DNA from 3 places in the Pseudothermotoga hypogea DSM 11164 genome. Region 1 is predicted to be linked to each of the others. Evidence: predicted binding sites of a transcription regulator. Region 1 holds the regulator's gene; each other region holds the start of a gene.
What was found. Region 1 encodes HrcA, which represses chaperone genes, less so after heat shock. Its sites were predicted from a motif close to ATTAGCACTCNNANNNTNNGAGTGCTAAT; they were not measured.

Region 2: groES (co-chaperone GroES) is a predicted target of HrcA. The motif match lies at 3,770-3,798, and genes of this name have one in related genera.
Region 3: AJ81_RS04320 (ATP-dependent Clp protease ATP-binding subunit) is a predicted target of HrcA. The motif match lies at 8,268-8,296, and genes of this name have one in related genera.

The regions. Positions count from the first base shown of each region.
Region 1 covers NZ_CP007141.1:583,311-593,782, reverse strand. The annotation lists gene AJ81_RS03080 (Rqc2 family fibronectin-binding protein) at 1-1,265, opposite strand, end outside; gene AJ81_RS03075 (deoxyribonuclease IV) at 1,266-2,114, opposite strand; gene AJ81_RS03070 (DUF72 domain-containing protein) at 2,159-2,953, shown strand; gene acpP (acyl carrier protein) at 3,125-3,367, shown strand; gene AJ81_RS03060 (YncE family protein) at 3,351-4,352, opposite strand; gene mraY (phospho-N-acetylmuramoyl-pentapeptide-transferase) at 4,349-5,254, opposite strand; gene AJ81_RS03050 (UDP-N-acetylmuramoyl-tripeptide--D-alanyl-D-alanine ligase) at 5,251-6,516, opposite strand; gene AJ81_RS03045 (UDP-N-acetylmuramoyl-L-alanyl-D-glutamate--2,6-diaminopimelate ligase) at 6,509-7,990, opposite strand; gene hrcA (heat-inducible transcriptional repressor HrcA) at 8,092-9,114, shown strand; gene AJ81_RS03035 (nucleotide exchange factor GrpE) at 9,111-9,650, shown strand; gene dnaJ (molecular chaperone DnaJ) at 9,634-10,472, shown strand, end outside.
Region 2 covers NZ_CP007141.1:816,700-827,171, forward strand. The annotation lists gene aguA (agmatine deiminase) at 1-568, opposite strand, end outside; gene AJ81_RS04150 (cupin domain-containing protein) at 813-1,145, shown strand; gene AJ81_RS04155 (DUF429 domain-containing protein) at 1,142-1,804, shown strand; gene groL (chaperonin GroEL) at 1,847-3,463, opposite strand; gene groES (co-chaperone GroES) at 3,479-3,748, opposite strand; gene AJ81_RS04170 (YitT family protein) at 3,933-4,823, shown strand; gene AJ81_RS04175 (hypothetical protein) at 4,837-5,037, shown strand; gene mreB (rod shape-determining protein) at 5,087-6,097, shown strand; gene AJ81_RS04185 (hypothetical protein) at 6,097-6,759, shown strand; gene AJ81_RS04190 (tetratricopeptide repeat protein) at 6,707-7,552, opposite strand; gene AJ81_RS04195 (hypothetical protein) at 7,563-9,920, opposite strand; gene AJ81_RS04200 (polyprenyl synthetase family protein) at 9,925-10,472, opposite strand, start outside.
Region 3 covers NZ_CP007141.1:845,371-855,842, reverse strand. The annotation lists gene AJ81_RS04375 (rhomboid family intramembrane serine protease) at 1-686, opposite strand, end outside; gene AJ81_RS04370 (alkaline phosphatase) at 935-2,245, opposite strand; partial or broken gene AJ81_RS04365 (rubrerythrin family protein) at 2,542-3,055, shown strand; gene AJ81_RS04360 (class II SORL domain-containing protein) at 3,067-3,462, shown strand; gene rd (rubredoxin) at 3,472-3,633, shown strand; gene AJ81_RS04350 (hypothetical protein) at 3,690-3,938, shown strand; gene AJ81_RS04345 (hypothetical protein) at 3,958-4,221, opposite strand; gene AJ81_RS04340 (hypothetical protein) at 4,536-4,727, opposite strand; gene AJ81_RS04335 (FprA family A-type flavoprotein) at 4,733-5,929, opposite strand; gene AJ81_RS04330 (metallophosphoesterase family protein) at 5,976-6,734, opposite strand; gene AJ81_RS04325 (B12-binding domain-containing radical SAM protein) at 6,752-8,101, opposite strand; gene AJ81_RS04320 (ATP-dependent Clp protease ATP-binding subunit) at 8,318-10,472, shown strand, end outside.

The DNA of each region.
Region 1 (10,472 bases):
CTCTCCTTTGGTGCACCCTTCTGTATGAGTCCAAATTCGGCAAGTTCTTCTTTTATCTCTTCGAGATCTTCCAATGTCTCAGCAGATTCGATGTTGTAGAGCGTTTGTTCAAGGTAACTGTTCTGTTCTTGAAGTTGTTCTATCCTGACCTTCAGTATTTGGGCTTTTTCTTTCAGTTTCTTGTACTGTTCAAAGTAGTACTGTGCACTCCGTTTGGCGTCTTTCCCCAAAACGAGTGGTACGAGTACTTTCTGGTTCGTTTCCCAATCGAAACATTCGACGACACCCTGAGCTGAATCTTGCACGTCGGCGTACTTCAGAAGTTCCCCATAACGTTTGTACTCTTCTGCCTTTTCGCAACGTTTCAGATCTTCGGTGAGTGTCTGAAGCAATCTTTCCTGTTTCTTAAGGCGCTCTCCAACGATCGACAAAAGTTGTTGGCGGAGCTTGTCTGTCTGGATCTTTCTTGAATTCCAATGGTAGGCTTCGTCCACCGCATGTGAGACGGAATCGTAACGTTCCGTGGGTTCACCCAGCATCTTCAAAGGATACGCAAAGACATGACGTCGTCCTTGAATTTCGTAGACGTAACAGGTGGGTTTCTCGAAGTCATCGAGGATTGAGACCAAGGCCAGTTTGAGAGAAACTTTTTCTCTGTCGTCGAGAGCCGAAAGGGGTCTGTCCTCAATCTTCGCACGGTAAAGAACTTCCTGTGCGGTTAATTTGGAGAAGCCTGCGATCTTTTCAACGATGAATCTGGAAAGCATTTCGTTACCTTCGAACTTCAGCTCGGACCCTTCGAATGGATTCATCTTGTCCGTTGTGTGAACGTAAGAAGCGTTCTTACCGAGGAACGCTCTGAGATCGTCCAACACCAACTCCTTCTCGACCAGCACGACGTTGGATTTGCTGCCGAAAAGTTCCACGTAGAGTTTGTATTCGTGTTTTTCTCCGGTTTCATCGACCTTGTCGAAGACGAAGTACAGAACTCTGTCGAGGTCCAACTGGCCTACTTCTTTGAGTCTCGCGTTGCGAAGACGTGCTCGTGTGAGCGTGACGAAGTTCGAAGGGTTCTGTCCTGACAGATCCTCTCTGTTTGTCAAACACACGTGGGCTAAACCCGGTTCAACGCATATTCTAATCGTGGCTCGATGAAAGATCAGTTCGATACAGAATTTTCCACATTGATGGATCTGTCTCAAGGCTTCACCTGTCAGTTCAGAAAGCTCTCTTACGAGCTTCTTGAGAACGAACGCGTCGATCATTCACATCAACCCGAGTATCTCTTTGACCTTGGCTATGTCCTGGGCATGCTCGACTTCGTCACCCGGGGTTTCCAGTATCCAGGCTACACGTCGGATTTCTTCAAAACTCAGAAACACTTTGAAACCCTTTTCACCGATGAATCCTTTGCCTATGTTTTCATGCCTGTCGGTGGGCCTGCCGAGAGGAGCTTTGGAATCGTTCAGATGAATCATCCGAAGCTTTTCAAGACCGATCTTGGAGTCAATCTCGTCCAAAAGCCTTCGAACTGCATCTTTCGTTGTAATATCGTATCCTGCATCAAAACCATGGCAGGTATCATAAGTGATGCCCAGCCTTGAAGGATCTATTGAAGAGTCGATGATACGCTTGATCTGATCAAAGTTATAGCCAATGTTTCCACCTTTGGGGGAAACGTTCTCCAAAAGGAGCACGACGTTCTTCGTACCGCTAAGAAACTCGTTGATCGCCGTGATTATCCTCTTAAAACCAAATTCTTCACCTGCGCCGGTGTGACTACCCGGATGCACGTTCAGATACTTTATTCCCAAAGCTTCGCAGATTCTGCCCTCGAGCAAGAGAAGCTGAACGGACTTTTTCCAGTTCTCGTCGTTCGGACTCGCCAGATTTATGAGATAACCTGTGTGACAAAACGCCCCCTCGTAATCGATCTGATACTTCTCCATCATGCTGCGAAAGAGATCGCACGTTTTTTTGGTAGGCATCTTTGCGCTCCACGTTCTTGGGCTGTGTGGGAAGATCTGAAAGCAGTTTCCACCGATCTCCACGGTCAATTCTGGAACTTTCTCAAACCCATGGCTTATGGGCATGTGTGCACCAATCTTTATCATTTCGATCACCGTGAAAATGATAGCATAGTCCTGGGAGTGGTACATTGATCTACGTTGGCACGAGCGGTTATTCGTTCAGCGATTGGATAGGAGAAGTTTATCCTGAAGGTATATCCAGATCAAACATGCTGAGATACTACGCGAGCGTGTGGAGGTTCAACGCTGTTGAGCTCAACTTCACGTACTACGCTTTACCCACGTACAGAACGATCGTCTCGATGCTGAGAAGAACTCCAAGCGATTTCGTCTTCAGTGTGAAACTGCCAGCTTCTGTGACACACCAAGCCTGGAAGTCCAACACCTTCCCCGAAGAAGATGTGAAGAAGACACTTCAGGCCCTGACGCCTATGTTCGAGGAAGGAAGACTCAAGATGTTGCTCGCTCAGTTCCCATATGCCTTCAAGGACACTCCGAGCAACAGGCAGTACTTGCAGTTGCTCCGAGAGAAGATAGACGCACCCGTCGCGATTGAATTCAGACACGCTTCTTGGAACAACGAGTCGGTCTATGGATTCCTCAAAACGCTTGGCTTCACCCTCGTGATCGTTGATGAACCGAATCTTCGCGATTTGTTTCCTTACGTACCGAAGGTGACAAGCGCCGTTGCTTACTTCAGGCTCCATGGAAGAAACAAAGATTGGTTCAATGCACCAGAAGGGGAACGATACAACTACAAGTACAGCGATGAGGAGATGTCGATCTTTGCCCGTGATATTTTCAATCTCTCACATCAAGTCGTCGATACTTTCGTTTTTTTCAACAACTGCTATCGCGGTAACGCTGTCAGAGATGCGATGAAACTGCGTCAGATGATTGAAAGAGCTCTTTTGGGAAGTTGAATCACCCGCTTTTGCTCGCTCATCCTTCGTAAAACCTCCCAAGAAACGACTGAATTCGATCGAACACCGATGTGATCTGAAAAACACAAAGAAAGAAAATAAGGCGTTTGACGCAAACTCGGTTCCAGTCTATAATGTCAGCAGACCACTGCGCACAGGGAGGTTGAAAAAATGGATCGCAAAGAGGTTTTCGAGAAGGTTACGAGTATACTCTCCGACAAACTCGGGGTCAAACAGGATAAGATCGAGGAAAACAGCAAGCTCATAGACGATCTCGGGGCAGATTCGCTCGATTTGGTTGATTTGGTGATGGCGTTGGAGGAGGAGTTCGATGTAAAAATAGCGGACGATCAGCTCCAGAAGATCTCGACGGTGAAAGACGTCATCGATTACATCGTCAAAGTGAAGGCGTGATCAAAAAGAGTTGTCCCGAGTCCGAGCACAGGACGATGAGCCTCTCATCTGCTGTTTTACACATTTCCACAGCGTACTCACCGACCTGGACAACGTCGATTTTTCCTGTCTGAAGTTCGATGAGGTAGACTTCACCAGGGACGTGGTTCAATGCGACTATGAAGTTCCCGATTTGTTCCAGTCGGTGAACGGTGTTAGGCAGAGGTAGGTATTTCACGATTCTACCCAAAAAGTCAACGAGCGTCAATCTTGGTTCAACCAAACTGCCGACCACCACAAGATCATCCGTGACGAGCATGTCCCTTGCAAGGTCATCCAGGTTTTGTTGCCAGAGAATTGTCCATGAAGAGTCCAGACAGGCGAGCTTACCGTCCATGTAGCCGAGCAGGTAAGCTCGCCCGCCCTTTTGGACGTACTTGAGAGGCGTTCTGAAGCCTTTGATCGTCAAAGACTTCCTTTGCGCGCCCACGAACTCGAGGGTTTTATCCGTCGCGTAGTAGTGAAGGTAGACGATTCCATCGTGAGTTGGTTCGAAGTAGAGCGTAGGTGAATCGAACACGAACGTGTTCTCGACTTCGAGTTTCTCAAGATCGACCTTGTAAATCGACGGATTCTTGGAACAGAGCACGTAGAGTTTTCCACCGAAGGTCTTCAAAACTGTTGGATAACTTCCCACCTGGATGCGTTTCACCAGCCGTCCGAAGATGGTGTAGACTGCGACGCTTGCTCTGTGATAGTCACTCACAAAGACGTTTCCTGCGTGGTGCACCGCCCAGACCGGGTACGAAAGACCTACAGATATCTCCGAAAGGAATTGCCCGGAATCCGTCAGAACCAAGACCGAGGCTGGTTTCGGCCTGATCAAACACACGATACCTTCGTTGAGCGTCATCTTCGTGTACCCGTATCCCACACCGATCGACTCGATCCTGTGTGCAAGCAGCGAGCAGGTCAGCAAGAGATAAAGTAGCAAACTTTTCTTCATAGCGCTCTTTCACCGAGAAGGACGAATATTGAAACTGTTAGGTTGGTCAGTGCGAAGATCTGAACGATTCTTTCTTCACTCCAGCCGAGCAACTCAAAGTGATGATGAATGGGAGACATCTTGAACACTCTCTTCTTGAAGAGTTTGTAACTGCTCACCTGTATCATCACGCTGAGTGTTTCAACAACAAAGATGCTCGAACACAGTAACGCTATGATCTCCGTGGAGGTTCTTATCGAAACCACGGCGATCAACGCACCGAGTGCGAGTGAACCGGTATCGCCCATGAACATTTTCGCAGGTTTGATGTTGTAAAACAAAAAAGCCGTCACACTAAGCGAAAATAGAATCAGTGAATCTGCACTCTTTCCGAGCAGGAACCAATAAGGTATTGCGCTCGTCAAAAACACGCTCGCTGCGAGCCCGTCGAGCCCATCCGTAAGGTTTGTAGCGTTGCTCAGCCCGGCTATCAAGAGAACAGCGAAGATCCAATAGAGCCTGCCAAGATCCAAATCCTTCTGTAAGAACGGAATCTGTAGTTTTGTATCAGGTCTGATCAGTATCAACAGAACCGTCGCGAAAATGATCTGCAGGGAGAACTTCTGCCAAGCTCTCAGACCAAGTGATGTCTTTTTGATCACACTCAAAAGGTCGTCCAGAAAACCGATCGACGAAAACAGAAAGATCGTCAAGCCGTCGATCGTGTATCCAAAAGCGAAACACGAAAGTGCTCCGAAAATCGAGAACAGTACGCCTCCCATCGTTGGCGTTCCAGTCTTGTAACCATGAAGATCCGGACCTTCTTCCCTTATGAACTGGCCTACGCGGAGTCTTTTGAACAATTCTATGAGGAATGGATAAAGCACGACACAGGGAAGGAATGTGATGGCAAAATATCTCATGCCTTCTTTCCCCCCAGAAACAGTTCGAGCACCTTCTCCATGCCAACTGCGCGCGAGGCTTTGAACAGAACCGCATCTTTCGGCTCGAGCAGGTTCCTCAACTGTTCAACTATGGCCTTTGGCTCATCGCTCTTCAAGATGATCTTGGAACATTCCATGGCATCTATCTCGTGGTCGATGTTGTAGACCAAGACCCCGTCCAGTTGCTCGAGGATCCTTCCGAGCTGTCTGTGAGTTTGCTCGGAGTAGATACCCTGTTCCTTTATCGAACCGACAACGGCGTAGGCTCTCTTACCAAGTTTCTTGAGCGTTTCAACAGCGATCCTGAAAGATTCCAAGCTCGCGTTGTAAGTGTCATCCACCGCGTAAACGTCATCAACTTTTATAACTTTGAATCTTCCATCCACCGGAATAAAAGTTTCGAACTTCGAAAGATCAACATCCAGACCAAGCACATCGAACACCGCTAAAACTGCGGCAACGTTCACCAGCTGTCCCAAGTTTAAGATCGCCGAGAAACGTACTTTTTTCTTTCCTTCAGGCGTTTCATAATGAGCTATCGTTGAGAACTCTTCATATTTGTAAGATACGAGTTTATAGTCGCCGCTGTAAAAACCAAAAGCCAGGAATTTCTTTTCTTTGATCTTCTCCAAGATCCTTGGATCGCTGTGAACTATGGCGATGCCATCTTCTCTCATGTTCTCAACGATCTCCAACTTACCTCTGAGTATTTGTTCGTCTCCACCCGCCACACCCCTGTGTGCGGTGCCAACGTTCAAGAGGACGGAAACGTGGGGTCGAGCGATCCGGCACAGCGTGGATATATCCCCCGGTTTGTTCATCGCCATTTCCAAGATCGCGTACGGTTGACCGTGATAATCGTTCAGAATTGACAAAGGAAGGCCAATTTCCGTGTTGAGATTGCCTGGGTTTCTGAACGCGAGCTCCTTTCCAAGACAGTGATGTATCATCTCTTTTGTGGTCGTCTTGCCGTTCGAACCAGTTATACCGACGATTTGAGGATCATACATAGCAAGTTTTTGTGCTGCCATCTGTTGGAGAAAATACCTGGTGTCCTTCACGAGGTACAGTTTTTCTTTGGGCACGTCGACGTCTCGTTCCACGACAGCCAAGGACGCACCTTTTTCGAGTGCTTGGCGTACGTAAAGATGTCCGTCCGTCTTCTCTCCCTTGAGTGCGACAAAAACACAACCATCGAATGCTTCTCGAGAGTCAATCACAAACTTCGCATTCTCAAACATGCCTTCTTTCCCTCTGGTACTCCTGAACGATTATTTCTCTGGCCACGTCCGCATCTTTGAAGGGTATTTTTCTCTCGTCCGAGAAGATCTGATACTCTTCGTGCCCCCTCCCCGCGATGACGACCATATCTCCTCTGTTTGCAAGAGTGATGGCCGTTTCGATCGCTTCACGCCGATCCGGGATAACGAGGTACGCCGCCCCTGATGGCACACCGCTTTCAACTTCGTTGAGTATCTCGATGGGATCTTCACCCCTGGGATCGTCCGTCGTTATGATCGCAACGTCCGAGTATCGGCACACGATTTGAGCCATCATCGGCCTCTTACCTTTGTCCGCTTGTCCACCAGCCCCGAACACCGTGATGATCCTACCACTGGTCAAATGTCTCGCGGTGACCAGAGTTTTTTCCAGTGCGTCTGGACTGTGTGCGAAATCCACAACCACGTCTATCCCAAGCAGGGAAGCTTCGGGAATGAACTGGAAACGACCATCGACACCTTGGAAAGAAGCTATGGAAGCGGCAACGTCGTTTGGATCATAACCAAGTTCCACCAAACCGGCAAACACCAAAGTCGCGTTCATGGCGTTGTGGTAACCGGGGATCCTGATCCAGAGTTTGTACTTTCCTGCAGGGCACTCTATCTCAAACCTTGTCCCCCGTTTGCTGACCTCAAGGTTTTGAATCCGATAATGGCTCTGCCGGGAAATGCCATAGACGATTTTTCTCACCTTTTTGTTCAGCAGGTGCGAGTACTCATCACTTATCAATGCGATGCCATTCTCTTTGAGCAGATCAAATATGTGCAGTTTCGTCTGCGTGTACTCTTCGAAGGTTTGATGAAAGTCCAGATGATCCCTCGTTATGTTCGTGAGCGCGGCGATGTCAAATCTAACGGTTTCAACACGTTTTAGAGAAAGCGCATGTGAGGAAACTTCCATCACGAAGTGTGAACCAGCCTTATCGACAGTCTTACGCATTGCCCTGAGGATCTCGATGGCACCTGGCGTCGTGTTGTCATGATGGAACTTGGGCTCGCCGAGAATTTCATAATGAACGGTTCCGAGCAAACTGCCACGACTCGAAAAACTCTGCAACACATGGTGAAACAGATGAACACTCGTGGTCTTACCGTTGGTCCCTGTGACACCAATGGTAAGAAGCTTCTTGTAAGGCTTTTCAAAGAACGCGTCCGCCAGCATGGCCTCTGCGAGTCGCGTGTCGCTGACAATCAAATGGGGGATGCTACCGTTCAGGGGTCGTTCGGAAACGAGCAGGGAGGCTCCCTTGTTGTATATTTCCTGTGCTATCTCGTGTGAGTCGAACTTTCTACCCCTGTGGCACACAAACAGACAATTCGGTCTGACTTGACTCGAGTTGTTCACAATGTCGCTGATCCCATGATTCATGTTCCCGTCCAAATTGGCTACGACGAGTATGGGTCTCAGTGATTCGATCACTTTTTCAATGTGCATTGGATCACCTCTATGAAGATTCTAATACCACCTTGCAGTCTTGACAAGGACGACGAACTGTGCTATGCTGAAATTAGCACTCGAATGTCGAGAGTGATAATATGAGACGGGACGCGCGGGTCAACGAGAGGCAGAAGAAGATCCTTTACTGCGTGGTCAGGGAGTACATCATCACGAAAAAACCTGTGAGTTCGGAGCACGTCTTGAACGTGTCGAATCTTTCGTGCAGTGCTGCGACGGTCAGAAACGATTTGAGAAAGCTGGAGTATCTGGGTTATCTTTATCAACCGCATACCTCTGCTGGGAGAATCCCTACGGACAAAGGCTTCAGGTTTTACGTGGACGAAACCTTGAAGCTCGCCAAAGACTACGCGCAGAGGTCTCACCAGATAAACGTGCGCTATCCTCTGACGTACGGCGACATGGAAAGAATTCTTGAAGGAGCGGCGATCGCTTTGGCACGCATGACGAAAGGAGCCGTGGTGCTGGAAAAACCTGACACAGGCCGTTTGAAGATCCTGAGAGCTATCGTGACGCCGATCACAAAAAACCATTACTTGATTTCCGTTGTAACGGAACTGGGTCTCATGAAATTCATACCTTTCAGGAGTTTCACTGATGTGGATCATTCCATGCTTGAAAATCTGCTGAACAGATTGCTCAAAGGCAGAAGCATCGACAGCCTCACGGGCGAAGTGTTCGAAAGTGACTGGGACGAGTCCCTGATAGATTTGTCTGAACAGCTCATCAGTTCGTTGAAGGACGATTTGAGGAACAGCATGATAAAGTTCGGCCTCGACGTTCTCATAAGTGGTGAGACGTTCAACATAGACGAAATAAGGAATCTTTCGCGTTTCTTGTCTGACGACGGATTGTTGAAAGCTTTCATGGATAGAGTTCAGGAAGTCCCCGCAGTGTTTATAGGTAGTGAGCACGGTTTGCAGGGACTGGAAAGGTTCTCAATTTTCGTTGATTCTTATCGCAAGGAGAATGAGCCAATGGGTAAGATAGTTGTCGTGACGTCAAAGATCATCAAGTACGAGGAGATAATGAACGTCCTGACTTACGTCACCAGCAGGTTGACGGAGTACTTCACAGTGGTCACACGGGAGGTGGAAAGATGACTGAGAACGAAAAACTCAACGAGATGGTTGAGAATAAACCTGAAACGGTCGAGGAGGACCTGATCGAAAAGCTCACAAAAGAGAAGGAACAGCTCACAAAATATCTCAAGCAGCTGAAAGCCGAATTCGAGAATTTCAAGAAGGACACGCTCAGGGACAGAGAAATGATCCTCAAAAATGCAAACGAGTATCTTCTGACCAAACTCATCCCCGTGCTCGACGATCTCGAGCGCGCTTTCAATGCTGTTGAACAGGGTGCAACGTTTGAGGATTTCTACAAAGGGATGAAGTTGATCTACAAGAAGCTCTGGAAACTGCTCAACAACGAGGGATTTTTCAAAATAGAGGTCGGTCAAAAGTTCGATCCGTTCGAGCATGAAGCCGTTGAGAGAATCGAGACCAAAGAAAAGGAAGAATACGACGTGCTCGAAGTCGTTGAAAACGGATACAAGTATCATTCTAAGGTTCTAAAGCCAGCGAAGGTCAAGGTGGCTGTGAAACCTTCGAGAGGTGACAACGGTGCCCAGACAGTATAAAGATTACTACGCGATCCTCGGTGTTCCGAGGGACGCGTCTGAAGAGGAAATAAAGAAAGCGTACAAGAAGTTGATAAAACAATGGCATCCCGATCTGCACCCGGAGAACAAGAAACAAGCCGAGGAGAAATTCAAGGAGATCCAGGAAGCGTACGAGGTCCTGAGCGATCCACAAAAACGGGCCATGTACGACAGGTTCGGTTACGTTGGAGAACATGAGTTTTCACAGCAGACTTCGTCCACCACGTTCGAGGACATATTCAGAGATTTCGAAAGTTTCTTTGGCCGGGATGTCTTCGATATTTTCTTTGGCGATAGGGGTTCAACGCAAGAGGCCCAGAGGACGGCGAGGCGCAGAGCGGGTGAGGACATCAGTGTAACGGTCGAAATAGATTTCATAGAATCGCTCCTTGGTAAACAAATGCCCATAGAGTACGACAGGTACGAAGTATGTGACCACTGCCATGGCGATGGGATCGAGCCGGGGAGCGGTTATCAAACTTGTCCCAGGTGTCACGGTTCGGGGATACTGAGAGAGGAGAGAAGGAGCATCTTTGGTGTTTTTGTGAGCACGAGAACGTGTCCCACCTGCGGTGGAACTGGGCGTGTGGTCAAAGAGAGATGCCACATTTGTGGTGGCACCGGCAGGTTGAAGAAGAAAGTCAGAACGACAGTCAACATACCTGCGGGTGTTATGGATGGGACCAGACTCAAGATAGAGGCTGGAGGTAATGCGGGATATAACGGAGGACCTTACGGTGATCTCTACGTTATCGTCCATGTGCGACCGGACAGAAGATTCAAACGTCAAGATGACGACAT
Region 2 (10,472 bases), 230 kb from region 1:
AGTCTTTGAGTATCTGCTCTATCTGCTCTTTCGAAAGATCTGGGTTCCTGTTCGGGTTCAAAAGGCATTCCTCCGTCGTTATGAGAGTGCCCTCACCGTCGACGTCGATCGAACCACCTTCAAGAACCATCGGTGCTTCGTAGCAATCCAGCTCTTCAATGTCTGCCACCTTCAGTGATACGAGTTCATCCTTGTCCCAGGGAAAGTAAAGCCCACCCCACGCGTTGAATTTCCAGCGCACCGCTCGAACAACACCCTCGTCATTCACGACGAACGTTGGCCCGATATCGCGCATCCATGCGTCGTTGCTCGAGAGCTCAACCACCCTCACGCGCGGTGATAGTCTCGATCTCGCGTTGAAGTATTGTTCGTGAGAAACACACATCGTGACTTTTTCGAACTGACTGATCGCTTCGGCGACCTTCACGTAAGCCTCCTGAGCAGGTTTCGCACCACATCTCCAGTTGTCGGGCCTTTCTGGCCAGATCATCCAGCACTTCGCGTGCGGTTCAAACTCCGCAGGCATTCTGAAACCATCGACTCGTGGGACACTTCTCAGCACGTTCACAGTGGATCACTCCCCAGTTCACAATCAATTTACAAGTTCAACCTGAACCTACCCCGAAACTGTATCGTCTAAGTTATGGAACCAGGGCAAGACCCCCCACCCTCCTTTGACGACATAGATACACTGATAAAACTGTTCTTGGGCGATCGAAAGATCGCCCTTATTTTTTGTTTTCTTCTTTATTCTACCAATTCTCGACCTCCCCACCAGCAACCGTTAAAATATCTTGGGAGGGATAGCTGTGATGATCAAACACATGAACGAGATTGAACCGCAAGAACTCTTGAATGGAGAGGTCCTGAAGAGAGTTTTCATAAGCAAAGACGAAGCCCCCACATTTGTCATGAGGTTGTTCACGCTCCAATCCAACGCATCCACGCCTCTTCATTCTCATCCCTGGGAACATGAAGTTTTCGTGGTCGAAGGTAGACTGAAAGTGGTATGCGATAATGGCGAAACGATCGTTGAAAAAGGACACTTCGTTTACGTATCACCCAACGAGTTGCACCAGTTCGTCAACGTTTTCGAAGGCCCGTCCTCCTTCATCTGCGTGGTACCGAAGGAAGGGGAAGTTTGAAAAGAGATTTCGAATTTTTCTCTGGTATCGATCCTTCTTGGACGGGCAAGTACCCCACGGCTGTCACGGTATTGGACAGAGGCTTGCACCTCGTTGACTTCGTCTACAGCGAGAAGATAGATGAGATCTTAGAGCCGTTGAGAACACATCCGAACAGCGTCGTTGGAGTCGATGCACCTTTGATCGTCACGAACGAATCTTGTCACAGACCGAACGAAAGAGAGTTTCTCAAACACTTTGCGAGGTTCGGTCTTTCGCTCTATCCAGTGAACAAGAAGAGGTATCCTTTCTTCTTTCCCGAACTGCTGTATGAGCGCTTGAATCAGATTGGTTACAGCTTCGAATCTGGCAACATCTTCGAAGTTTATCCCCACGCAACGATCATGGTGCTGTTCAACGATATGAAGGTATTCCACTACAAAAGAGTCAAGGCGAAAGAAAGATTTAAAAAGCTTCGCTGGTTGGAAGGAAAACTCAAAAACTTTGTTGAAATACCGGACAGTTTTTGCATACCGAAGGACAACCTCAAGGCCTACGAAGATTTCTTAGATTCGCTGGTCTGTGGTTTGACCGTGGCGCTCGCAAGAGAAAAGTCTTACCTAACGTTCGGTGACGAGGAAACTGGAATCATGCTGGCACTGGATAGCTTTCGCGAATAAAAAAGAGGAGGGCGGGGTGGCCCTCCTCTTCGTGTCTATCGATCAGTATTCTGGTGGCATCGATGGCGTTTCTTTCTTCTCTTCGGGTTTCTCGACAACGAGCGCTTCCGTTGTCAACAACATACCCGCGATCGATGCAGCGTTCTGCAGTGCGCTCCTTGTGACCTTCGCTGGGTCTATGATTCCAGCTTTGAACATGTCGACGTATTCGCCCTTGAGTGCATCGAAACCATGGCTGAAGTCTTTCGAGCTCAGAACTCGCTCCACGATAACTGCACCGTCGTAACCTGCATTCTCGGCGATCTGCCTGATGGGTGCCTCGAGAGCTTTGTACACGATCGAAGCTCCGATCTTTTCGTCACCGTCGAGTTTGCTCATGACTTCCTCTACAACTTTTCTGGCCCTCAACAGCGTCACTCCACCACCGGGAACGATGCCTTCCTCGACAGCAGCCCTCGTCGCGCTCAGAGCGTCCTCGATCCTGTGTTTCTTCTCCTTCAGTTCGGTCTCCGTCGCAGCTCCAACTTTTATGACGGCTACTCCACCGGCGAGCTTCGCCATCCTTTCCTGCAATGTCTCCTTCTCGTATTCCGATGTCGTTTGCTCAATCTGAGATTTGATCTGCGCGATCCTCTTCTTGATCTCCTCAGGCTTACCCTTGCCACCGATGATGATCGTGTCGTCCTTCTTGACCCTTACCAGATCAGCCCTACCGAGATCCTCGAGCGTGACATCTTCGAGGTTTATGCCAAGCTCGTCGCTTATCACGGTTCCACCGGTCAGTATAGCGATGTCCTGGAGCATGGCCTTTCTCCTGTCACCGAAACCGGGTGCCTTGACAGCGCAGGCCATGAGTGTGCCCTTGAGCTTGTTTAGAACCAAAGTCGTCAACGCTTCACCTTCGACGTCTTCTGCAATGACGAGGATGGGTTTACCGGTCTGCGCAACTTTTTCCAAAATCGGTATCAAAGGTCTCACGGCACTGAGCTTCTTGTCGGTGATCAGTATGAACGGTTCTTTCAATTCGACTTCCATCTTTTCCGCATCGGTGACGAAGTAAGGTGATATGTAGCCTCTGTCGAACTGCATACCTTCTGTGAACTCAACGTAGGTCTCGAGCGTCTTGGAATCCTCGACTGTGATGACTCCATCTTCTCCCACTTTGTCCATGGCCTCTGCGATCAGTTCCCCGATCTCCGGGTTGTTCGCACTTATGGATGCGACGTGCGCTATGTCTTCTCTACCCGAGAGTTTCTTCGCGTTATCCTTGATGAACTTGGCAACCGCTTCGGTGGCCTTGTCAATTCCACGCTTGAGAAGTATTGGGTTAGCACCTGCAGCAACGTTCTTCAAACCTTCTCTGATCATCGCCTGTGCCAGCACCGTGGCAGTGGTCGTACCGTCACCGGCGACGTCGTTGGTCTTGGAAGCGACTTCCTTGACGAGTTGGGCTCCCAAGTTTTCGAACTTGTCCTCAAGTTCTATCTCCTTAGCGATCGAGACTCCATCGTTCGTGATGGTTGGAGAACCCCAGCTCTTTTCGATTACGACGTTCCTGCCCTTTGGCCCAAGCGTGATCCTCACAGCATCGGCAACTTTGTTAACTCCTCTTTCGAGCGCTCTGCGAGCTTCCTCATTGAACTTCAACAGTTTGGGCATGGTTTCTCCCTCCTCTCAACCTTCGATTTTCGCCAGTATATCGTTGGCATCAATTATGATGTAGTCGACATCGTCAATCTTGATTTCCGTACCTGCGTACTTGGAGTAGATGACCTTATCGCCGGGTTTCACATCGATGTTGTCAACCTTTTCTCCAACTGCGATGACCTCAGCCTTCATAGGTTTTTCCTTGGCCGAATCGGGCAGAACAATCCCACCTTCAGTTTTCTTCTCCTCCTTGATGGGCTTGATCAAGAGTCTTTCACCAAGCGGTACAACCTTCATGGGCACGACCTCCTTTCAAATTTTATCACTCAATATCATTGAGTGCTAATTATAGAATACACCACTTTGGTTTACAAATCAAGAGGCGATTTATGGACTTTATCGCTGAATATTCGCGAATAATGCCAATTATTCCGAAATATGCACCAGATAGCCCCATTTTCTCTCGAAAACTATCACTTCAATGGTAAAATTTGTTCAATGTGGAGGTGAGAATGTGAGCAGAAAGTACATCGTAAAAGAGTACGTGCTGGCCACGATCGGTGTAATCATCACCGCCGTTGGAGTAGTTTCGTTCTTGATCCCAAACTTCATTGCCGCAGGTGGCGCAAGTGGTCTTGCGATCGTTCTGAACAGGCTCGTGGGATTTCCTGTGGGCGTCTGGATGTACATCATAAACGCCACGCTGTTTCTCATCGGTTTCATCACGATGGGCAGAGACTTCAGTGTGAAAACTATATATTGCACCTTCCTTCTCAACTTCATGATAGATTTTTTCGACAGGATAGTTCCGATCCCCAGATACACGGAAGATCTGATCATCGCTGTTCTTTTCGGAGACATCATCACCGCCGTTGGCATGGCGCTCACTTTCACGCAGAACGCTTCCACAGGTGGTACTGACATCATTGCACGCATCTTCAACAGATTCTTCGCCGCACCTATGGGTACCACACTGTTGATCGTCGATCTGTTCATAGCGGTGTTCGCCGGCGCAGTCATGGGTTCCAAACTCGGTATGTACGCCATCCTGGCTATAATGGTGAACGGAATGATGATAGACTTTGTTCTGAAGGGCATCGAATCTTCGACGCAAGTTTTGGTAATTTCGGAAAAACATCGAGAAATCGCCAGCTTCGTTCTGAACGAGCTGCACAGGGGCGCGACGTACATAGAAGCTAAAGGTGCCTACACTGGCAAGGACAGAAAGATATTGCTCATTGTCCTTAGGAGGAGGGAACTTGGAGAACTTGTATCCTTCATTCGGAAACTCGATAAGAGTGCGTTCATAATAATAAGCGAGGCTCGACACGTGATCGGTGAAGGTTTCCAGAACATAGGAAACGTGTTCTGAGGGGAGTGAAAGCTTGAGGACATTTTCCAATATCCTGTTCTACGCTGGTTCCATCGTTTTACTGTTTGCCATAATAAGCTTCGAGCTCGGCTTGAAGGCCATGAAGAACAAAGAGGATGAGAAGATGAAAGGTCACAACAGAAGAGGCTGGAAAGCTTTGTTGATAACAGCTGTTCTGTATGGGCTTTCTTTTCTCACCGCGTACTTCGCCTGAAACATCGTGATAAAATCATTTTAGTACGGTGAAAAGGACGGTGCGCATTGTGGTGAGAAGAGATCTCGGAATAGACCTTGGTACTGCGAACACGCTCGTGTACATGAAGGGCAAGGGTATCGTTATAAACGAACCTTCAGTCGTGGCGATGAACGCCGACACGGGTGAAGTCATCAAAGTCGGTCTCGAAGCGAAGATGATGCTTGGAAAGACCCCCGCTTCGATCGTCGCTGTGAGACCCCTGAGAGATGGAGTGATAGCCGACTACGATGTGGCGCTGGCGATGCTCAAATACTTCATAGGCAAGACGAGGACGTCCATCGCTTTTTTCAAACCGAGGGTCGTCATAGGTGTTCCCATAGGCATCACCGATGTTGAAAAGAGGGCGATACTGGAGGCGGGTCTGGAGGCAGGTGCAGCCAGAGTGTTTTTGATAGAAGAACCCATGGCGAGCGCGATCGGGCTCGGGCTCGACGTCGAAGAACCCAACGGGAACATGATCGTCGACATCGGTGGTGGAACGACAGAAGTTGCCGTAATATCGCTCGGCAGCATCGTGGTGTGGGAATCGATAAGGATAGCTGGAGACGAAATGGACGAGGCCATCGTTCAGTACGTTCGTGAAACGTACCGAGTGGCCATCGGTGAAAGAACGGGCGAAAGGATAAAGATAGAAATAGGGAACGTCTTCCCATCTCCCGAGTATGACGGTCTGGAAACGATCGTTACTGGTATAGATCTGTCGACAGGACTGCCTCGAAGGATCACCATAAGAGGTGGTGAGGTCAGGGAAGCCTTGATGGTGCCTGTGAACGCCATCATCGACGCGATCAAAACCACGCTCGAGAAAACCCCACCCGAACTGGTCACGGACATCGTCGAGAGGGGTATAGTCACGAGTGGAGGCGGTTCACTCACTAGGGGCATGGACAAGCTCATAGAAAAAGAAACCGGAATCAAAGTGGTCAGAGCCGAAGATCCCATGAGCAGTGTTGCGATCGGCGCGGGCAAAGTCCTCGACAAAGTCGACATTCTGAAGAAGCTTCAGCAGGTAGACTGATGAGCAACCGTCAAGTGAACCTTTTCATCGCCTATATGTTGATCTTTACGACCATCTTTGCACTGAATGCCGTCTTTCAGGCGAAGCCGGCGAGGTTTCTTTTTCGCTTCGTTCACATCGCCGTTTACCCCGCGAATGCTTTGAGATACACACTTCACAAGCTCAAAGAAGCGATCGTGCTCGTTTTCAACGTCGCCGAGCAACAGACCGTCGTAAAGATCAACGACGTCACTTTCGAACAGTCCAACACCGTCCTTGGCCTAAGGCAGAACTATTTGATCGCAACGGGACGGGCGAAAGCCGGCGACATTGCGATAGATGCGATGAACAATCGTTTTGTCGGAATCGTTCGATACGTGAGTGACCATGTGTGCTGGATCGAACCGTGGGACTCTGCTCTGTTCTCAATGCAGGTGAGTGTAGAATCGAGCCAGGTGACTATAGAAGGCGAAATCTCTGGTGGAACGAGATTGAAGATCTACGAAGATGTGGACGTGACGGGTTTCACGGTGAGGGTTTCCGAGAACTTCACGAATGGAAAACTTCTGAGAGAGATGAACTGCGATAAGCTCGGAACGGTCGTTGGCAGACAGGGAGATTTTTTCTTAGTCAAGATCGATCCTGTTCGCCCGACTCGCTTGTGTTATCTTCCGGGTTATTGACCAGCTGTTGCATGATCTGAGACAGAAGCTTGGCGTCTTCTTCGCTGTACTGCTCCTTTTCCTCCATCTTCCTCAGCACGGAGAACGGATCTTCTCCAACCAGAGTTTCCGACTCCTTCCTCTCTCCCTCTTTAGACTCTTTAGAAATTATCTCTTGAACTATACTCTCGATCTGAGCCTCGAGCTTCCGCAGTTCTTCGTCCGCCTCAAAATCGATAACTCTCTTACCCTGTTCCAGATCTTTCGAAACCACATCGATGCTCTGGAGCTGGCGTTCGAGTCTTTCTTCCGCTGTGAGTTCTCCTTCTTCAGTGCCGACTTTCTTTGCCCTCTTCATCAGTCTCAATAACAGGAAGGTTGCGGCAAAACTTATAATGAAGACCCCAATGACGAGGAACAGAGACGTGCTTTTTTTTGTAGCTTGTGGTTGTGTGGTAGTTGGAGGTGGAATCCTCGCTCTCAACCATTCCAACCATTCTTCGTTGGCCTTCGAACCTTCACGTATCGCTTTGAGGATACTCGCCGCCACGGCGTTGCTCGATTCGTAGGGTTCCAGATAAGCTCTGGCCTTCGTGTAATCCCTGATCATGTATGCGCACACGCCCATTCTCAGTTTCACCAGCGGATCGTACGATTCTATTCTCGGCTCCAGCTTCAACGCCGTTTCGAACCATTCCAGCGCCCGTCCGTAATCGCCTTGTGTGTAAGCATTCAAAGCGGATTTGTAGTATTCCAGAGCGTTCGAAAAAGCCAGAATCGAAACCAAAACCAGCAGAACCACCGCGTACCTCATCAATCATCCCTCACTTCAGTTTATACACCTCCACGCGTGACTGCGATAGTACGTAGATCTTGTCGGCTCCAACAGCGATGTCCTCCACTGCAGTCGGGAAAGAATGATAGACCGATCTCAAAGTGAGCTTCGAAAGATCGAAGACGAAGAGGCTGGAAGTGCCAAAGATCAACACGGTGTTGCCCAGCAAGAGAAACTCTTTTGGATCTATCCATCCTTCCGCACCCCAAACGTACGTTCCACTTTTGAGATCGTAGACGAGCAAACTGTAGCTTCTCAATCCCACAAACAACAGATCCGATACCATCAGACAGCTTGTGAAGTCGACCGATCGTCCCTCGATCTTCAGCTTCGACGCATCGAGCAGTTTCCTCAGTTTCCCTCCAGACAGTTCGTAAATCTCTCTGTTGGTCATCAGCAGAGTCGAAGAACTTTCCACGAACCTGCCATAGACTCCCGAAACACTTTGAACCGCTTTCCAGCCGTTCTCCCATCGCGCAAGAACCAACCCTTCCTTCGCCCTCAGCAGTGCAAACACACCATTCTCAGTGACCAAAACATCCTCTGTGTTCGCCGTGTCTATCTTCGCAAGTTCCAACACCCTGTTTCCGTCAAAGAAATACGCACTCTCGTTCGAAACGAAACCCAAACCCGTTTTCAACGAGTGTACGTATCGAACCGTGCCGGATTTGACCTTTTTTCCTTCGCTGTAGAGACCATCGCTGAGCATGTAGAAGAGCCTTCCCACAGCAAAATGAACGCTTGAAACGTTGCCCAGATTCAGCGTTTCCATCTTCGTGAGGAGTTCGGAGCGTTCAAACCTGTTCGGTAGAATGATACGCCTTTGAACGGCCTCTTCTTTCTTGGCCTGATTCGTGGTTGACTGAGCAACTTGCTCCGGTTTAACTATTCTTTCTGCTTGCTGAGCCTGAGGAGATCTTTCCGGGTAGGTTTCCTCCCTGTATGCTGGAACCTCGATACGCGTTTCTGCGAGAAACTTCTTCAACGTATCGTGAAAAACCGGATCGAGATAACAATCGAAGAAAGAGCCTTTCAGAACGAGTTTCTGTGCTCCTTCCAGAAAGGCGCTTTCGTGAGTCACCACACCATCGCCTTTGCCAGCAACCAGCTCAGGATAGAACACTTCAAGTTGCGTTCCTCCAACATCGATCGAGGCTGGAGGCGAATTTCCCACCGCGACGAGGTACCTCACATCTTTTCTCGCAGTCTCGTTGAGTTTCTTCAACAGTTCCGAACCGGTAAGGATCTCCGCATAAACAGGTCCGAGCGCTTCGAGGTAGTACAACAGATGAGATTTCATCGCATCCACCATGAAACGATCGACGCCGAAGCTGTTTGCCACAACCTGAGAATCTTTTCTGTAAAGCAACGTACCATAGTAGAGAGGATTCACAACGTTGGTTCCCCCGTTCGGTGGACTCACGAGGACCAAACTTCGAACGTTCTTGACCTCTGGGTGCAGTTCAACTGCGAGCCTTGCTATGATGGCCCCGACGCCGTGCGCAACGATGTCAAAGTCGAAGTTCCTGAGCCTCACCAGTTCCATAGCGAGTTTTTCCGCTTCAAAGAGCAGATAACTTGGCATTCTGGTCTGTGCGAAGCTGCGAAAGGAGTTCATGTACGAAACTGAACGCGTAGCCGCAACGGGATAGTCGTAGTACATGATCGTTCTGTTTGGAAAAAGCTCACCCCAGAAGTTCGCCGAATCGTGAGAGGAATTCACAAAACCAAGAAAGCCTCTGTCCATATCCGGCACGAGCAGAAGGACAGGTTCTGTGCTTTTGGATCTTTCGATCAACAACTGAAGGCCCAGCTTTTGTTTCTCCGGAACGTCCGCGATTAAACCGATCATCGATGTGTGGAACACCTGCGCCTCAACGTACGGTCCCTTTTCATCAACACCCATCGATGCCCCACCGAAGACCCTGTAAACGGGCTGGCTGGGATCTGGAACGTAGGCCAATCTCACGTTGGCGTAATCTGCACCAAGGTAGAGATCCCTCGGTAGTCTGTAGACGATCCTGATCGGTCTCATTGCGAACTCGTCAACGCCGTCCGAGGGAGACACATCGTAGAGATCACCAACAAACATGCTTGAAATCATTTGCGGCAGAGTTTCTCTCGGAACGCGTTTCACGATGAAACTCTTTCTAACGCCGTACGCACCGTCCGGTACAACGATAGACAGGGGAACTGAAGTTTCCTCTTTTGCCCCGTTCAGCACGACACTTCTGTTCGCGTAGAACCGCCACAAAAAAATTGCCGCGACAACCGCGACCACCACGAGGACAGCTATCAGGAGCAATCTTCTTCTGAAGATCGAAAGGAACAGTTCAGAGAACCTCATCTCTTCACCTTTTCGCCAGATCTTCGAGCAATTTACGCACGTTATTGAGTCTCAGCTTCCCGAGCTGGCGCATTATAGACCTCAATAACTTATCGGCGAAAATCTTGCTTTGCTCAAGACCGAGGATCTTCACAACGGTGGGTTTACCGAGCGCCACGTCTCTACCAACGGGCTTGCCAAGCTTGCTCTCATCACCACACGCATCTTTGATATCATCCTGAACCTGAAACCATATTCCCAGAGCTTCGCCAAGCTTTGAAAACCTCTCGGCAAGATCGAATTTACCGGCGAGTATAGGCCCGCTGGCGAAGCAGAACGAAAAAAGAGCACCAGTTTTCTTGGCGTACATTCTCAGCACTTCGCCAAGATCCGGGCTCGCACCTGTGTACTCCACATCCAAAGCTTCCCCAACGAGCACCTGGTAGGTCGAACGTGAGAAGTATTGAAAAAGCATTTCCTTCTTTCTCGGTTCGGCGGGAGAATCGCTGAGCACGCAGAACGCTTTCAGCATGAGACCATCCCCCGCGAGGATGGCCGTATCGTTACCAAAAA
Region 3 (10,472 bases), 260 kb from region 1:
ACTATCGAACGGAAAGCGAGCATCACGAAACTGTACACCACGAGGACTCCGAGAGCGATTGCCGCTGCTCTCCAGGCGAGAAACACAGATCTTTTTCGACTGTAGATAGAAGGTACCGGTTTGATCAGATAACCCATCAAGATCCCGGTGAAGAAACCCCCAAGATGTGCCGCATTGTTAATACCACTTCCAGGTAAAAATCCGTACACGACGTTGAAAACGATCATGGGCAACAGCGCATAGCCAGTTACGGACCTCACGTAGAATGGAGCATCGCGTTTGAAACCGAGAATGAACAACACGCCGACCAAACCGAATATCGCTCCGCTCGCACCAACTGAGACGGACCTGTAGTAAAGCAAATGCGTTGCGACGTTGCCAACCAGTCCAGACAGAAAGTACGAAACAACGAACTTTTCAGGTCCGTAAATCGACTCCACGATTGTTCCAAAATAAAACAGTGCGTAGGAGTTGAACAACAAATGCAGGATACCGCCATGAACGAATATCGCCGTGATGGTTCTGTACCACTCTCCCCTCGCCACGAGCGGACCGTATTGGGCACCGAAACTCAGCAAAAGATAAGCTTCATTGCGAAAAGAAGAAGTTAATCTTGCAATCATCATCGCGATCATGATTATCACGTTGACGAACAAAATCAAATGTGTGAGCTTGATTGTTCTCAAATCATGACCTCCCACAAAGATTATACCGAAAATGTGGCGCAGCTTCGCGATGAATCTGGCAAATCTGCTTGCGCTGAATGAAGGCCTTCGCAACCACCTGACACGATGCCCGCCACAGTTTACACAAGTTAAGCCAGAAGGTCCATCCTGTTCGTGAGATTGAGATGAATGAAAGAATTGATGTGAATTCGTTTTGTCGGAGCATAACAGAATGGGCCACGCTCAGGACGAACGTGGCCCGGTGAGAATCAATACCCCGCGGCTGCAGGGACCTTTGGGAAGCTCACGGTGTTCAAAGATGTGATCTTCATTATCATTTTTGCCACGTCGGTGTTGTCCATGAATCCTGTGAACAAGTGCGCACCTGGTCCGAAGGCATAGACGGGAACGACTCCAGCGGTGTGATCGTACGTGGTCCAACCGAAGCCCACCTTTTGACTGACGAATCTGGCAAGCTCTCTTCTCAGGTTGTTGGCAGGAAGCTTGGTGAAGTATTCGTATTCAGAATCCTTCAGCTCTATACCGTACCATTCTTTCAATCCGGCGAAGAATTTCTCTTTGTCTGCCACGTTGTACTGTTTCAAAAACATCGCTGTCGTACCTTTGGCTTTTCTCGCTTGCTCGACGTTGATGGTATAACCCCCATTGGACAGAGAAAGTCCACCGGTTTCGTGGTCTCCCGTGACGATGACGAGAGTGTTTCCGTCCCTCTTCGCAAAATCGAGTGCAACCTTGACGGCGTTGTCGAACTCGACGACTTCCTTCCAAGCGCCGTAGAAGTCGTTCGCATGGCATTCCCAGTCGATCTGCGAACCTTCGACCATGAGCATGAAAGGTTGACCGCTTTTGGAGAGTAATTCTATTGCCTTTGCGGTCATCACGTCGAGCGTGGGCTGGTTGGCTGGTCTATCGGAGACCGGTTCGAGGTAGTTCTTCGCGAAGAGACCGAGAACTTTCTGAGCAGAAACGTCTTTGAGTTCGTCCGCATTCGTTATGTACTGATAGCCCTTCGATTCAAGCATCTCAATCAGGTCGAGTCCATCCTTTCTAACGCCTCCCTTGCCCTCGGGCAAGAACCATTGCCAACCACCACCGAAGGCAACGTCCACGGTCCCTGACTCGACGAACTGCTTGGCGAGTGTCAATTCGTCGCTTCTGCTGGAAACGTGTCCGTAGATTGCTGCAGGTGTGGCGTGAGTTATCTGGCAAGTCACGGCGATTCCGATTCTGTAGCCAGCTTTTTTTGCGATTTCAAAGATCGATGGCACCGTTTCACCGTTGGCAAGAACAGCGATGGCCTTGTTCAGAGTTTTGAAGCCACAAAACAGTGCCGTTCCAGCGGGAGCCGAATCTGTGACCCACGAGTCCGACGAGTAGGTGACCGTCAGGCCCGTGTAGGGAAGCGTCATCGTCGTGAGGAGTCTGTTTTCCAATATGCTCGCGAGTACCAGTTGGTTCGCGCTCATCCCGTCACCGACTAAGAAGATCACGTTCAGGGCCAAGACAACAAGGTTCAGTGAAGCTACCAAAGCGAGTGTCAAGAACAGTTTGAACCTCACAGCCTTCACCTCCGCAGTTTGAGTAGTCCCAAGACTACCGTACTGAAGAGAGTTTGACGGAATTTTTGAATAGGTGAGGAATTCTTCATAAGAACCTACGCATATGTTTGAGTGATTGTCCCTAATTTCAGAGGACTTTCCACAGTATGAGAAGACCTTAATGAAAGAGGCTCAAATCTTCAAATGAAGGTGCCAATAAAGCTTCTGTTTGAATTCGATACTGTATTGAAATGTTTCCATCCAACAAATTGGATGGTATAATAAGACCAGAAAACTCCGCTTTTGGGGGTGATCTTATGAGGGAGATGACGAAGAAGTTCCTCGAGGATGCCTTTGCGGGAGAGAGCATGGCCCACATGAAGTACTTGATCTTCGCAGATGAGGCGGAACAGCGCGGATTGAAGAAGCTTGCGAACCTGTTCAGAGCCATTGCCTACGCAGAATTTGTGCATGCTCGAAACCACTACAGGGAACTCGGCAAGATCTACAAAGAAATGCCAGAGAACGTTCAACAGTGCATCGACGGTGAAACGTTCGAGATCAACGAGATGTATCCTGTGTACAACACCGTCGCACAGTTCCAGCAAGAAAAGGGCGCAGAGAGAAGTACAAAGTTCGCGTGGGAAGCTGAGAAGATCCATGCAGAGATGTACAAGAAAGCGAAGCAACTTGCTGAGAAAAAGGAAGACTACGCGGCTGAAAAAAATCTACATATGTTCTGTTTGTGGTCACACGGTAGAAGGTGAAGCACCAGAAAAGTGCCCGGTCTGTGGCGCGCCGAAGAATTCTTACAGGGAATTCTCTGTGTGAGGAGGGATAGTATGAAACTGGCTGATTTCATCAAGAGTGAGGATTTCAAGAAGGAAAAACACGTTCCCGTGATCGAGGCACCTGACAGCGTCAAAAAGAATGAACCGTTCCACATCACTGTCACTGTTGGCAAGGAAATTCCACACCCCAACACCACAGAGCACCACATAAGGTGGATACAGGTTTTCTTCCAACCAGATGGTGATCCTTATGTGTACGAGATTGGAAAGTACGAGTTTAACGCGCACGGAGAATCTGTTCAAGGACCGAACACTGGTGCAGTCTATACAGAACCGACGGTGACGAACAAGGTCAAGCTGAACAAATCTGGAACGATTTTGGCGCTCTCTTTCTGTAACATACACGGTCTTTGGGAGAGCAGCAAGAAAATCGTTGTAGAGGAGTGAGGAGAGAACATGAAAAAGTATCGATGCATTCTCTGCGGGTACATCTACGATCCTGAGAAAGGTGATCCAGACAGTGGAATAGCCCCAGGGACACCTTTTGAAGCTTTACCAGATGACTGGACTTGTCCGATGTGCGGAGCTTCAAAACAGGACTTTGAACCGATCGAATGAATGGTCTTTGAAAGCTGGGGGGTGTTCGAGTGGCGCAGGTGCCTATCAAAACCGTTATGGCGATACTGGTGAAGAACAGGAAAGAAACAGCCGACAGAGTGCAGAAGATCCTCACGGCTTGGGGGTGTTTGATCAAAACGAGGCTTGGTCTTCACGATGGAGTTTTGGATAACTGTTCCGAAGCTGGACTGATCGTTCTGGAACTTGTCGGAAGCCCGGAACAGCACAAAGAACTGTGTGATAAGCTGAACAAACTACCCGGAGTGAAAGCAGACTACATGGAACTTTCCTTCGATGAAGAATGACCCCCCGCAAGGGGGGTTTTCACCATTTCAACATGACTCTTTCGACGATCGGGTCGAGAATCACGTAGCGTTTTGAACCGTTTTCGATGCGTTCCTCAAGGTACGAATACTTCACGAGTGATTTGATCAGCTTTGGCAACGTTGTGTCGTTTATAGAGATCGAATTCATAAGGAAGTACTTCTTGATCTTGGAGTAGGTGTCCATTCTGTGAGCCACAGCTTCAAGGACGATGCGATAATTGGGAGATTTTCTGAAAAGTTCATTCAGCTCACTTTCAACCATCTTTTCGGCTATCTCAAATGTTTGTGTGAGTGTTCTGTCATAGTCACCGATCTGCGAGAGTGTAAAGGTGTGTGTCTTGCGAAGAGGTGGCCTTCACATTGGCCTCGCCTTTTGTTTTTCGAATAAATCTTCGGCGAGACGATCGAGGCTCAGTGGAAACCATTTTTGGCTTCAGGGAAAAGAACGCGCCAAACCCCAGTTTGGTTACCAAACCCAGGTTTGGTTCTATGGAAATATCATAGCACATCTTGAAGCGCCGAGTTTTCAAGATGAATTCTCAATCTTTGAGCTTTTCCTCCACATTCGTACGTTTTTCATGTTTTCGAAGATCCCGACTTCGACGATCTTTCCGTTTTTGTAGGAGGCCTCGATCCATCTTCCATTATGTAGTGGCTCATCGTGGGTTTTGTGTGGTATGCCAAGTTCTCTTTCTCGACGATCGTCACTTCGTGGTGTTCCGCGAGGTTTTTCGCGAGTTCAACCCATCCCCCCACGGCGATCTTCACTCGTATCACTCCAGTTCTTTGAGAAGTTGCTCGATGGCCTGTTCGATCTTTGCTTCTTCGATCTTGCCACCTTTCGTTTCGACGAAGGAGACGAACTTGAACTTGGAGTCTTTCAAGAGCTTCTTCACTGTCAGTTCCACAGACGCTGCCCAGCCGTGGACACCGAAGAAGATGGCGGTTTTTTCGTAGTTGGCCTTGTCCAAGATCTCGTATAGAACGTACCTCATCTTTGGATGAATGTCTGCCTCGTACGTTGAGACACCGAAGACGAGTGCGGCGCTGCTTGGAATGTCCTTCAAGATCTCGCTCTCGAAAGGCTGATCCTCGTCCAAGAATTTGTAGACGATTGTACTGAAACCTTTGGCCTGCAGGATCTCAACCACTCTCTTCATAATTCTATCGACAAAACCATACATTGAATCGTAGATGACGCAGATCTTTTTCGGTTCAGCAACACCGTTCGCCACGTTCAGATAGTGTTGTAAGAGTTTTTGAGGTTCTCTTTTCCATATCAATCCGTGCCCAGGCAGTATCGCTTTTATCTCAAGTGTGGATAACTTTTTCGCACCTTCGATGATGTAGTTTTTGTAGTGTCCTATCACGTTGACGATGTACTTCGTGACGTACGGTAAGTATTCTTCAACGATCTTTTCGTTCGAATCATCGATGATCGGTGGAAGAGAATAACCACCCCCAACGTCGCAACCGAAGAGAATGCCGTCCACGTGTGTGACCATCGCGTCTGGCCAATGGAGCCAAGGAGTCATGACGAATTTGAACTTTCTGCCGGCGATTTCTATTTCTTGATTGTCCGAAACCACTTCGACATTGGTTATACCGTAGAAAGATTCAAGAAGTCTTTTACCGAAGCTGGAGGCGATGACCTTGGCTCTGTTCTCGTTGAGCTTCAAAGTCTCAGGCAGTGTTCCGCTGTGGTCTGGTTCGGTGTGGTTCACGATGATGTGCGTGATCTGCTTTGGGTCTATCAAACTGGACAGAGCTTTGAGAAACTCGTCTGTGTAGTTCTTCTTCCAACCGTCGATCAAGATGTTCGCACCGTTCAACTTGACAAGATAGGCGTTGTAACTTATGCCTTCGGGAATATCCCAAACTGCTTCGAAATACTTAATGTGATCGTCGTCTATTCTCAGGATGTGAACCTCAGGATCTGTGAAGATTCTTTCTGTCCAAATCTTTGGCACGCTCAACACCTCCGAAGAAGAAGACTTCAACTTTTTTATACCACATTCACAGGAAGAAGTTGACCTTCCCCGGGCCCATATCGAAGGTTTGACCCAACGCGAGGACTGTGGCGAGTTCCATCGGCAAGTTGTTCTTCGCGATCTTTTCGATGGTCCTCTTCACATCGTAGGGAACTCTCACGATCTGAGCCTGAACTGTTCCTTTCTTGACTTCGACGATCATATATGAAGCTCTGGGATCAGCATCTTTTGGCCTTCCCACGCTGCCGGGGTTCAACACGAGTTTTCCAAAGACCCACTTGACCATGGGAATGTGCGTGTGACCGTTCACGATGATATCCTCACTCGTGGATTGAGCGATCTTTTGAAGTCTGTCTGGATCGATCTGCGGTGTGACGTACTCTAAAAGTTCATCCAGGGGACTTCCGTGCACCAAGAGAAACTTGACGTTCTCCACTTCGAACGAGAGTCTTCGTGGAAGTTTTTTGAGAAAATCCTTCGTCTCTTGGGATGTGTGTTCTATGGTCCAGTTGAGTGAGACATCTCCAACTTCTGTTTCTCTTCCTGGAGAATAACTACAACCACAGCTTTGTTTGGAGTATCCAACCGCATCGTCGTAGTTTCCCATGATGGTTTTGATGTTCTTTTTCTTGATCTCTTGAACCACATTTTCTGGATCTGGTCCATAACCGACCAGATCGCCGAGGCAGAAGATCTCATCGACACCCTTTTTGCCTATGTCTTCCAAGACTGCGTTCAACGCTTCCAAGTTTGCATGAACATCTCCCAAGAACGCCAAACGCACAGTTTCACCTCCGAGCTTCAAGTCTCGCCAAAGCGAAGATCGTAGCTTTCGTCTTTTCCTCGGTTTTTCAAGAGTTTCAAAAGAAAAGGAATGCCACGCGTGAAGATCATTCTCGGTGAAGTGTAGACACAATAATAAGCCTTAACGAAAAGCTTTTTCAGCTCAGATGGAGAAAAATTTGGATGTTCGAAGACCAAGTGGGTGCCATCGTACAAGGAGAAGTTCTTGGACAAGATCTTACTTTTGAGTCTTTCGTAGAGTCTTGTTCCAGGATAAGGAGTCAAAATCGAAAATTGCACGATCGATGCCTTCAGTTTCTTGGCTAACTGAACGGTTTTCATGATCGATTCCTTTGTGTCGCTGAGCGCGCCGATGACAAAACTTGCGAACACATCGATCTTGTACTTCTTCAAGAGCTTGATGACCTCGAATGCGATCGAACTCGACAATCCTTTCTTGTATTCTTTCAAGACCTTGTCCTCAGCGCTCTCAAAACCAATGAAGAGCATCTTGCAACCGGACTTCGACATCGCTTCGAGTAGATCTTCTCTGTTCAGAAGTTCATCTGCTCGTGCAAACGCCCACCAACGGAAGTTGAGGTTCCTTTTCAGCATTCCTTCACACAGTTCGATCGTTTTCTTCGCATTCAGCGTGAAGTTGTCGTCGAAGAAGATCACCGAGCCGTAATCCATCTTTTTGATGAGCTCGAGTTCCTCCAGCACGTTTTCCACACTTCTCTCTCTGATCCGGCGGCCCATGAACTGAGAGGCGCTGCAGAATTCGCAGTCGAACGGACAACCACGCGAGGTGATCATGCTCGTTGCTGGTTGACCACAGAACTTTGTCTTGTAGAGCTTCACATTTTCTCTGTCCGGAAATGGCAATTCGTCGAGGCTCTGCACAAATTCAGGTGGTCTGGCAAAAACTTCACCTTCCGACAGATAGGCCAGACCACCTATTTGGGGATGTGGTTCTCCACGCTCAAGCGATTCGATCAACTGCAGAAAAGTGCGTTCTCCTTCCCCCAGAACAACGTAGTCACATATTCCTTCTTTAAGTATGCTCTCGTACTCGGCGGTCGCGTGAGGTCCACCGAGCACCGTGATCACTCCATGATTTTTTGCTCTCAGTGCGATTTGTTTTGCGAGTGGGAACCTCGGTGTGTCGACTGAGATACCGACAACATCGAAGTCTGAATAGTCGAATTTTTGCCAGTCGAAAGGCTGAACGTTCATGTCGATGAGCGTCACGGGATGGTTCGCACGTTTCAAAACGGAACTGATGTACATCAATCCGAGCGGTGGATAGATTGCTCCGAGTCTGAAATAGTAACCCTTGTGCGCTGGGTTGATCAGAAGAACCTTCATGTTGAATCCTCCCTTGCTGCTATTATATAAGTTAGCAAGGCGAGCGCAGAGATGAAAATCCAATTGAACCTTCCCCGCTTCGATGGAGAAATGGCCCAGCTTGTCCTTCGTAGATCGTGTTTTCACATGTGTGTCACTCTTATGTTTATATACTGTCACTTGTATGTTTAGCGCTCGTAAGAATACTCTGCTAAATTATGCTTCGGAGGTGTCATCATGAGGAATCTCAACGAAAAGATGAGGGAGATTTTCGAGAAAACCATTGAGAATATCAAGGATAGCAATCAGAACTTGCTCAAGCCTGAGCACGTTCTTCTTCAGATCCTGTACGATGGCAACAACGAAGCGGCGAAGTTGCTCGAGGAACTGGGAATCGACACGAACAAGATCACCGAAGAACTTGAAGAAAGCGTCGAATCACAGTACGGCATATACTACGGTTTCTCAGATCAAGTTTACGTTTCCAGTGAGCTTTCGTACGTTCTGGAGCTCGCAAGACGTGAGGCGAGGTTGTTCAACCAAAAGGACGTCGGACCTTTGCACTTTTTGCTTGGCCTTCTCAGAGAAGGCAGATCACAGGCTGCTCAGATCTTGAGGAAACACGGTGTTGATTACGAAAAACTTTTGCAGAAGGCTAAGGAAAAGAGCGAGGAACTCGCTGCTGAAGGTTCTTCGTTGAACCTCTATGCGACGGACTTGACCAAGATGGCCAAGGAAGGAAAGATCGGTCCCATCATAGGTCGAGACAAAGAGGTGGAGCGAGTCATAGAGATCTTGATGAGGAAGACGAAGAACAACCCGATCCTCATAGGCGATCCCGGTGTGGGAAAGACGGCCATCGTTGAAGGGCTCGCCCAGAGGATCGTCGAAGGAAAAGTACCTGAGCAGTTGAAGAACTTCAGGATACTCATGCTTGATCTTGGAAGGATGCTCGCTGGTACCAAGTACAGGGGAGAGTTCGAAGAGAGGTTGAAATCGTTTCTCGACGAACTCATGAAACAGAAAGAGAACACGATTCTGTTCATAGACGAAATCCACACCTTGGTTGGTGCCGGTGCGGCTGAGGGAGCGATTGACGCTGCGAACATGATGAAACCAGCACTCGCGCGTGGTGACATAAGAGTCATAGGTGCCACGACGGTCGACGAGTACAGAAAACACATCGAGAAGGACAAAGCGCTCGCCAGAAGGTTCCAACCCGTTTTGGTCAAGGAACCTTCGATAGAGGAAACGATCGAGATCCTGAAGGGCTTGAAGAAGACCTACGAGGATCACCACAAGGTGAAGATAGATAACGAAGCGATCGAGGCCGCGGCGAAGCTCTCTTCGAGGTACATCACCGACAGGTTCTTACCAGACAAGGCGATCGACTTGATCGATGAAGCGGCTGCAAGAGTGAAGATGGCTTCGACCAAGCAGGGGAAGGACGAGAAAAAGATTCGTGAAATGGAAAAGAAGATGAAAGAACTCGAAGAAAAGATCGACGAGTACACCGTCAAATCCATGTACAAAGAGGCTGCGGAACTCAAGAAAGAACTGTTCAAGTTGAAGAGCGAACATGATTCTTTGACGAGTGGCAAACCCACCGTCACCGCCGAGAAGATCGCTGAGATCGTGGAGTCCTGGACGGGGGTTCCCGTGTCAAAGATGCTGGAGTCCGAGAAAGAGAGGTTGCTCAAGCTGGAAGAGATCATCCACGAGAGGTTGGTCGACCAAGAGGAAGCCGTCAGCGTCGTCGCAGATGCCATAAGGAAGGCCAGAGCGGGGATCAAGGACCCCAACAGGCCAGTCGGAACTTTCCTGTTCCTGGGGCCGACAGGTGTGGGTAAGACCGAGCTCGCCAAGACTTTGGCAGAGGTGCTGTTTGGGACCGAGAGTGCGTTGATCAGGATCGACATGACTGAGTACATGGAGAAACACAGCGTTTCGAGGCTCATAGGAGCACCACCGGGATACGTCGGCTACGAAGAGGGAGGTCAACTCACCGAGGCAGTGCGCAGAAGGCCGTACTCCGTGGTCCTGATGGACGAGATCGAGAAGGCCCACCCGGATGTGTTCAATGTCCTTTTACAGATCATGGACGATGGAAGATTGACAGATTCGAAAGGAAACGTGGTCGATTTCAGAAACACCATAGTTATCATGACGAGCAACATCGCGAGCGATTTGATACTTGAATACGTCAGGCAAGGTAAGAGGTTCGAAGAACTCGAGGAACGTGTGCGTGAGGAATTGAAACGCTACTTCAGACCGGAGTTCATAAACAGGTTGGATCACGTGATCGTGTTCAAGCCTTTGACGAAGGAGCACATGAAGCAGATCGTCGAGATAATGATCAAGAAGCTCGGTTCGAGGTTGAAGGACAAGAAGA